Serinibacter salmoneus: one gene and its partner. The protein of the gene in region 1 binds, or shares a complex with, the protein of each later gene. Links are inferred from orthologs where the notes say so. Each region holds a gene or a part of one and is shown in the gene's direction. Other genes may lie near its edges.

Region 1 (5,530 bases):
ATCGTGACCCGTGCCACAGCCGCGGGTGAGTCCGCGTGGGCGATGCCCCTGCCGGAGGACCTCCGCGAGGGTCTGAATTCGCCGGTCGCCGACCTCGCGAACATCGGTGGGAAGTTCGGCGGCATGCTCACAGCGGGCCTGTTCCTGCGGGAATTCGTTGGAACCACGCCGTGGGGACACATCGACATCGCCGGACCGTCGTTCAACGAGAGTGGCCCGTGGGGCTACACCCCGAAGGGCGGAACGGGTTTCGGACTGCGAACCCTGGTGACCTATCTCGAGTCGTTCACCGAGAAGTAGGCACCAACCCACACCACGCTGGTCCCTGCTCGAGCCGCAGGAGTGCCAAGATAGAGATGATCGATACCTGCGACGAGGCCGCGCCGACGTTCGCCGGGTGATCCCGTAATGCGTCGGCACTATGAAGGAGAGACGATGGCAGAGTCCGTGAAGATGCCCGCCCTTGGCGAGAGTGTGACGGAGGGCACCGTGACGCGCTGGCTGAAGGAGGTCGGCGAGAGCATCGAGGTGGACGAGCCCCTGCTGGAGGTCTCGACCGACAAGGTCGACACCGAGGTCCCCTCCCCCGTGGCCGGCGTGGTGGAGAAGATCCTGGTCGAGGAGGACGAGACGGTCGAGGTCGGCGCCGAGCTCGCCGTCATCGGCGACGGATCCGGATCTGCGGGCGACGACGCGGCCCCGGCCTCGACGAGCGCATCCGAGGCCGAGCCGACGCCGGAGGCGCCCGCGGCAGAGCCGACGCCGGAGGCATCCGCCGCCCCGGCCGCGCCCGCCTCCGGCGAGGTCTCCGGCACCGAGGTCACCCTGCCCGCGCTGGGCGAGAGCGTGACCGAGGGCACGGTCACGCGCTGGTTGAAGGAGGTCGGCGAGAGCATCGAGGTGGACGAGCCCCTCCTGGAGGTCTCCACCGACAAGGTCGACACCGAGGTCCCCTCCCCCGTGGCCGGCACCGTCCTGGCGATCAAGGTCGCCGAGGACGAGACCGCCGAGGTCGGCTCCGTCCTGGCCATCATCGGCGACCCGTCGGCGGCTCCCGCCGAGAGCAGCCCCGAGGCCCCCGAGAAGGAGTCCCCCAAGCAGGAGGCCCCCAAGCAGGAGGCCCCCGAGCAGGAGGCCCCCAAGGCCGAGGCCAAGCCCGCCTCCGGCGACGTCTCCGGCACCGAGGTCACCCTGCCCGCCCTGGGCGAGAGCGTGACCGAGGGCACCGTGACCCGGTGGCTGAAGGAGGTCGGCGAGAGCATCGAGGTGGACGAGCCCCTCCTGGAGGTCTCCACCGACAAGGTCGACACCGAGGTCCCCTCCCCCGTGGCCGGCACCGTCCTGGCGATCAAGGTCGCCGAGGACGAGACCGCCGAGGTCGGCTCCGTCCTGGCCATCATCGGCGACCCGTCGGCAGCCCCCGCCGAGAGCAGCCCCGAGGCCCCCGAGAAGGAGTCCCCCAAGCAGGAGGCCCCCAAGCAGGAGTCCCCCAAGCAGGAGGCCCCCAAGCAGGAGGCCCCCAAGCAGGAGGCACCCAAGCAGGAGGCCCCCAAGCAGGAGGCACCGGCCGGCGATGACTCCGCGGTGTACGTCACGCCGCTCGTGCGCAAGCTCGCCGCCCAGCACGGCGTGGACCTGACCACGGTCTCCGGTTCCGGTGTCGGCGGCCGCATCCGCAAGCAGGACGTCATCGCGGCCGCCGAGGCCGCGAAGAAGGCGAGCGAGGCACCCGCCCCGGCTGCGTCGTCGACCGCCTCCGCTGCTCCCGCGGCGCCCGCCGCGGCGCCCAGCACGAAGATGCCGGTCTCGGAGTTGCGCGGCACCAGCGAGAAGATGTCCCGCCTGCGCAAGATCATCGCGCAGCGGATGCCGGAGTCGCTGCACACCATGGCGCAGTTGACCACCGTGGTCGAGGTGGACGTCACCAAGGTGGCGGCCCTGCGGGCGAAGTCCAAGAACGTCTTCGCCGAGAAGACCGGGCAGAAGCTCACCTATCTGCCGTTCTTCGCCAAGGCCGCGATCGAGGCGCTGCAGGCGTACCCGAAGATCAATGCCCGCATCGAGGACGACACGATCGTCTACCCCGGCGGGGAGAACCTGGCCATCGCCGTGGACACCCCGCGCGGGCTGCTGACCCCGGTGATCAAGGACGCGGGCGAGATGACCATCGCGGACCTGGCCGGCGGGATCAACGACCTCGCGGCTCGCACCCGCGACAACAAGGTCGGCCCCGACGAGCTCAGCGGTGGCACGTTCACCCTGACCAACACCGGGAGCGCAGGGGCCCTGTTCGACACCCCGATCGTCCCCGCCCCCACGGTGGCGATCCTCGGCGTCGGCACGATCGTCAAGCGGCCCGTGGTGATCTCGGGACCGGAGGGCGACTCGATCGCGATCCGCTCGATGGTCTACCTCGCGATCTCCTACGACCACCGCCTGGTGGACGGCGCGGACGCCGGTCGCTACCTCTCGCTGGTCAAGCGTCGCCTCGAGGAGGGCGCCTTCGAGGGAGACCTGGGCATCTGACACCCGCCCCACCTAGCATGGTCGTATGACGACCACACCTCAGCCCGGAGGCCCCGTCCTGATAGCGGGGGCCTCCGGGCTGATCGGTTCCCACCTGCGGCGCCACCTCGCCGAGCGGGGGATCGCCACACGGGTGCTGGTGCGGCGTCCGGCCCGAGGCGCCGACGAGGTGCAGTGGGACCCGACTGCCGCGATGCTCCCCGCCGCCGCGTTCGAGGGCGTCTCGGCGGTGCTCGTGCTCTCCGGGGTCGGCGTCGCGGACCGACGATGGACGAGGCGACGGCGCGAGGCGATCCTGTCCTCCCGGGTCGGCAGTGTCGACCTCGTCGCCCGGACGATGGCCGAGCACGGTATCGCCGCCCGCCTGGTCACGGCCTCGGCCGTCGGTTACTACGGCGAGGGCGGCCAGAACCGCCTGACGGAGTCGGCGCCGGCGGGCAACACGTTCCTGGCGCGGGTGTGCCAGGCCTGGGAGGGCGCGGCCGCCCCTGCGGCCGACGCCGGGATCCCGGTGGCCCACGCGCGCACCGGCATCGTGCTCACCCCCGAGGGCGGCGCCCTCGGCCGGCTGCTCCCGCTGCTCCGGCTCGGCCTGGCGGGGCCGCTCGGGTCGGGTCGCCAGTGGTGGCCCTGGATCACCCTCGAGGACGAGATCCGGGCGATGGCACACCTGCTGGAGTCCGAGGTCGTGGGCCCGGTCAACCTCACCGCGCCGGAGCCGGCCCGCAACGCCGACCTCACCCGCGCGTTGGCGCGTGAACTGCACCGGCCCGCCTTCCTCCCCGTCCCCGGCTTCGCCCTGCGCCTCGCGGTGGGCGGCTTCGCCGCGGAACTCCTGGCCTCCCAGAACGTCGTCCCCGAGGTGCTCCTCGCCGATGGGTTCGAGTTCACCTCCCCGGACATCGAGGCAGCGGCGCAACACCTGCTCTGAGCCACCCGAACCGGTCCCGTGCGCGGGTACCCTAGGGTCACCATGGCACGCAATTCAGGCAACGAGACGACAGCACCGAAGGTCAAGAAGCGCCGCTGGTATCACCAGGTCTGGGACGTCTTCCAGATGACGCGCAAGGCGGACCCGAGCGTGCCCTGGATCATGCTCGCGATCCTCCTGGTGACCGTCGCCGTCGGCTGGGTCGCCGGCATGCTGATCAACCCGGGGGTGACCTGGTACTTCCTGATCGTGTCATTCCCGATCGGGATCCTGATCGCCACGATCTTCCTGTCCCGTCGAGCCGAGCGCGCCGCGTACTCCCGCATCGAGGGCCAGCCGGGCGCGGTCTCCGCCGCGCTGGGAACCATCCGTCGTGGCTGGAACATCGAGGAGGAGCCGATCGCGATCGACGCGCGCACCCAGGCGATGGTCTTCCGCGCCGTGGGGCGCCCGGGCGTGGTCCTGGTGGCCGAGGGCGGGAACCGGGGCGCGCAGCACCGCCTGCTGGAATCCGAGCGCAAGCGGGTCAATCGGATCATCCCGGAGGTCTCCGTCAGCCTCGTGCAGTGCGGCCGGGAGGAGGGCCAGGTCCCGCTCCCGAAGCTGGCGAATGCGGTGCGCAAGCAGAAGTCCGAGCGTCGACTCACCAGCGCCGAGATCACCGAGGTGAACAAGCGGCTGCGCGCCCTGCACACCGCGAGGATGCCCGTCCCCAAGGGCGTGGACCCCACCCGGATGCGCCCCGACCGCAAGGCGATGCGCGGCCGCTGATTCCCAGCTCAGACCATGACGAACGGGCCGGTGAACCCCCTGGTTCACCGGCCCGTTCGTCGTGTGTCAGCCAGGTCTCAGCCGGCCGCGACCTCCTCGCGGGTGGCCCGGACCTCCTCGACGGACGTGCCGTAGTAGGCGGCCAGCATGATCTCCTTCATGTCCTCCCGCATCGGCATCCGCGGGTTGGCCGGTGCGCACTGGTCCTCGTAGGCGCCGGTGGCGACCTCGTCGAGGCGGCTGAGGAACTCCGCCTCGTCCACACCCTGCGCTTGGAAGGACTGCGGGATACCGACCCGCGCCCGCAGGGACTCCACGGCTCGGGCGTAGGACTCCACGCCCTCGGCCGGGGTGCTCGCCGGCAGACCCAGGTGCGCCGCGATCTGCTGGAAGCGCTCCGGTGCCACGTAGTGCTCGTACTTCGGCCAGCTCGTCAGCTTGGTGGGCACCTGACCGTTGTAGCGGATCACGTGCGGCAGCAGGGTGGCGTTCGTGCGGCCGTGCACCAGGTGGTAGGTGGAGCCGACCACGTGCGCCATCGCGTGCACGATCCCGAGGAAGGCGTTCCCGAAGGCCATGCCGGCGATGGTGCCGGCGTTGTGCATCTTCTCCCGCGACTCCCCGGTGCGGGGGTCCTCGGCGTCACCGGTGACGGACTGCGCCAGGTTCTCGAAGATCAACTTGATCGCGTGCAGCGCCATGCCGTCGGTGAAGTCGTTCGCGTACACCGAGGTGTAGGCCTCGGTGGCGTGGGTGAGGGCATCGAAGCCGGAGTCCGCGGCGAGCGAGCGCGGCATGGAGGCGGTGAGCGCCGGGTCGATGATCGCCACCGACGGGGTCAGCGCGTAGTCGGCCAGCGGGTACTTCTTGCCGGCCTCCACATCCGAGATGACCGCGAACGGCGTCACCTCCGCACCCGTGCCCGAGGACGTCGGGATGCACACGAGCTGCGCGAGCTGGCCCAGCGTGGGGAACCGGAAGGCACGCTTGCGCACGTCGAAGAACTTCTGCTTCAGGTCGGAGAAGTCGATCTCGGGGTGCTCGTAGAGCAGCCACATCACCTTCGCGGCGTCCATCGGCGAGCCGCCGCCGAGCGCAATGATCGTGTCCGGCTTGAAGTGGCGCATCTGCTCGGCGCCCTTCTGCACGGTCTGCACGCTCGGCTCGGGCTCCACCTGGTCGATGATCTGCATCGCGACCTTGTTGCCGCGCCGGTTGAGCACGTCCATGACGCGGTCGGCGAACCCGAGCCTGGTCATGACGGAGTCCGTGACGATCGTCACGCGCTCGACGTCCGGCATG
Region 2 (3,163 bases), 780 kb from region 1 along the record:
CGCAGGGCGTTCCCCCTTCGACCCGCGGGCCCCGTGCCGGCGATCCGGGCGCGAACTCGGGGAGGAATCAGGGGCGTCCCTGATGGCCAACCACCAGGAATGGCGAGCATCCTGGAGACATCGCCGGCGACGCCGTCGCCCGCTCACGAGCCACCACAGCAGGAGGAGACCATGACCGAGAACCCCACCCCCGAGACCGACACCCAGAACGCCTCCGAGAAGACGACCACCGAGGAGTTCACGGTCTCCGGGAAGAATGCCCTGAACAAGATCAAGGAGATCGTCGCGGCGGGGAACGTGCGCCGGATCATCCTGCACACCTCCTCCGGCAAGACCCTGCTGGAGATCCCGCTGAACGCGGGCGTTGCGGTGGTCGGCGTGGGTGCGTTGCTCGCGCCGTGGGTCGTTGCGATCGGCGTCGTCACGGCGCTGGTCACCTCCGTGTCCATCACGGTGGTGCGCGGCGAACCCCGCGTGGAGAGCGAGACGGAGGAGCCCGCGCCCGTCGCTGACGCGCACGACGCCTCCATCTGAGACACGCCCTGCGGGCCCGCGTGAGACGAACCACTCTCACCGGGCCCGCACTGCTGCCCCGACGGGCCTAGGCTGGAGCCATGGCTTCCCACTTTGATGTCGTCGTCCTCGGTGCTGGCCCTGGTGGCTACGTCGCCGCCATCCGCGCCGCCCAGCTCGGCAAGTCCGTGGCAGTGGTCGAGAAGAAGTACTGGGGTGGTGTCTGCCTCAACGTGGGCTGCATCCCCTCCAAGGCCCTGCTGAAGAATGCCGAGCTCGCCCACACGCTCACTCACGACAAGGCCAAGTACGGCATCGAGGGTGATGCCACCATGTCCTACGGCCCCACGCACAAGCGCAGCCGTCAGGTCTCGGCCGGCATCGTCAAGGGCGTCCACTTCCTGATGAAGAAGAACAAGATCAAGGAAGTCGACGGTTGGGGCACCCTGACCTCGGCGACCTCGATGGACGTGGCCCTCAACGACGGGGCCACCGAGCAACTCACTTTCGACAACCTCATCATCGCGACCGGATCGGTCACGCGGATGCTGCCGGGCGTCGAGGTCAGCAAGAACGTGGTCACCTATGAGGAGCAGATCCTCGACGACGAACTGCCGAACTCGATCATCATCGCCGGCTCCGGCGCGATCGGCGTGGAGTTCGCCTACGTCATGAAGAACTTCGGCGTGGACGTCACGATCGTGGAGTTCCTGGACCGCATGGTCCCCACGGAGGACGCGGACGTCTCCAAGGAACTGCTGAAGCACTACAAGAAGCTGGGCGTGAACGTGCTGCTGTCCACCAAGGTGGAGTCGGTGGAGGACACCGGGTCGGGCGTGAAGGTCACCGTCTCCTCCAAGGGTGAGAGCCGCGTGCTGGAGGCCGACAAGCTGCTCTCCGCGATTGGGTTCGCCCCGCGCACGCAGGGCTACGGCCTGGAGAAGACCGGCGTGGCCCTCACCGAGCGCGGCGCCATCGAGATCGACGACTTCATGCGCACCAACGTCCCGAACGTGTACGCGATCGGTGACGTGACCGCCAAGATGATGCTCGCCCATGTCGCCGAGGCGCAGGGCATCGTCGCCGCAGAGACCCTCGCAGGCGCCGAGACCATGTCGATCGACTACCGCTTCATCCCGCGCGCCACCTACTGCCACCCGCAGATCGGCTCGATGGGCCTCTCGGAGCAGCAGGCCAAGGACGCCGGCCACGAGATCAAGACCGCCACGTTCCCGTTCTCCGCGAACGGCAAGGCGATGGGCCTGGGCGACAGCGTCGGGTTCGTGAAGATCGTCGCGGACGCCGAGCACCACGAGATCCTCGGCGCCCACATGATCGGCCCGGACGTCACCGAGCTGCTCCCGGCGATCAACACCGCGCAGACCTGGGACCTCACCGCCGACGAGGTCTCCCGCGTCGTCTTCGCCCACCCGACCCTGGGCGAGGCCGTCAAGGAGGCCATGCACGGCATCGCGGGGCACATGATCAACTTCTGAGGCCAGTGCTCCCTCGCTGAGGGCGGTACACCCGCGCCGAGGTCCGCAAAGACCCGGCGTGTCCCGTGGGACACGCCGGGTCTTCGTGCATCCGACGCCCGGTGGACCGCCCTCAGCGAGAGCCGTCCGGGCGGCATGACGGGACATCGTGTGGCGCACTACGATCAGCAAGATGGCGGCACAACCACGGGTCTGCGCACGGCGTCGCATGCCTCGCGGAGCGCCATGACTCTCTCGGAGTACCTCGAGATCACCACCGCATCCGCCGAACGTCAGTGGCGCGAGATCACCGCCCGGGCGCCACGAACCGATGGCAAGCGAGGGGCGCCCTTCGTGCCGGTCGAGACTCTCCTGTGTGCCGCTGCCATGCACGTGGTGGAGTATTCGCGCCTCGGGAGTTCCACCATGCATCGCGCGGGCTCGCCAGCTCCCGAACTGGCTGCGCTCTTCCGCCGGCCTGTGAGCAGCATCATCGCCAAGATGAACAATCTCGACGGGAGTCGACCGCGTGGAGCAAAGTTCGACCTCTCCGTCGGCCTCGTCCTGACCGGCGACGCTCAGTTGATGACGGTGCTGTATCGACGACTTCTCCTCGCCGCACGCCGCGTCGGCATCGGCTATGACGCCCTACCGGACTTCCTCGGCCTTGAAGGTGGCGGCGAACTCAGCCTCCTGGGCCAAGACGAGTTGGACGACGGCGCGCTCGGTGACGTGCTCACACGCGAGCTTCCCCTGTGGCTCGAGCGCAGCCCCGACCAGTCGGAGAGCGTGACGGAGCGATACCTCTTGCAGTACCTGCGAGTGGGCCAGCACAGATTCGCGACCGGCGTACTGCAGAACTGCGGGAATGAGTGCGTGTTCTGCGGATTCGGCCTCGGGGACAGCGCCAAGCCCACGCTCTTGCGCGCTGGACACATCAAGCCATGGCGCGACTCCGATGGCCACGAACGCCTCGACATCACGAACGGCCTGGCCGCCTGTCCGACCCATGACGCAGCGTTCGATTCCGGGCTCATGACGGTGCGCTCCGACCCGCCGCACCTAGCGGTCACGCTGTCGGCGCGGATGAGGCACGCCGTCGAGACGAACGCTGCAGTCGCAACGACCTTCGGCCCTGCCGGGCTGCGGACTGACCTGCAAACGTCGGCGATGGC

What was found. Proteins that work in one complex are often made in the same cells at the same time.
Region 2: the proteins of sucB (region 1) and lpdA are in contact, whole or in part, in a crystal structure (PDB 1EBD), measured with the Geobacillus stearothermophilus proteins. The link is inferred for Serinibacter salmoneus from one-to-one orthologs. Residues at the interface, in WP_033016211.1 of Geobacillus stearothermophilus: Ile130, Ala131, Met132, Pro133, Arg136, Arg140, Glu141, Asn155, Arg157; in WP_049624544.1 of Geobacillus stearothermophilus: Pro340, Ser341, Asp344, Tyr345, Arg403, Asp406, Val408, Glu431, Ala432, Gly433, Asp438.

What each region holds. Positions count from the first base shown.
Region 1 is NZ_PDJD01000001.1:1,180,051-1,185,580, reverse strand. Bases 1-2,980 are described here. They hold sucB (2-oxoglutarate dehydrogenase, E2 component, dihydrolipoamide succinyltransferase), read left to right. Parts: upstream 1-435; coding sequence 436-2,526; downstream 2,527-2,980. Other genes in these bases: ATL40_RS05155 (TIGR01777 family oxidoreductase), read left to right, coding at 2,552-2,980; ATL40_RS05165 (leucyl aminopeptidase), read left to right, coding at 1-300. In the rest of the region: more of ATL40_RS05155, read left to right, coding at 2,981-3,457; ATL40_RS05150 (DUF4191 domain-containing protein), read left to right, coding at 3,500-4,228; adhE (bifunctional acetaldehyde-CoA/alcohol dehydrogenase), read right to left, coding at 4,306-5,530.
Region 2 is NZ_PDJD01000001.1:401,141-404,303, reverse strand. Bases 1-2,811 are described here. They hold lpdA (dihydrolipoyl dehydrogenase), read left to right. Parts: upstream 1-614; coding sequence 615-2,009; downstream 2,010-2,811. Other genes in these bases: ATL40_RS01560 (HNH endonuclease), read left to right, coding at 2,160-2,811; ATL40_RS01570 (DUF4342 domain-containing protein), read left to right, coding at 172-534. Also shown: more of ATL40_RS01560, read left to right, coding at 2,812-3,163. UniProt on the Escherichia coli protein: Lipoamide dehydrogenase is a component of the glycine cleavage system as well as of the alpha-ketoacid dehydrogenase complexes.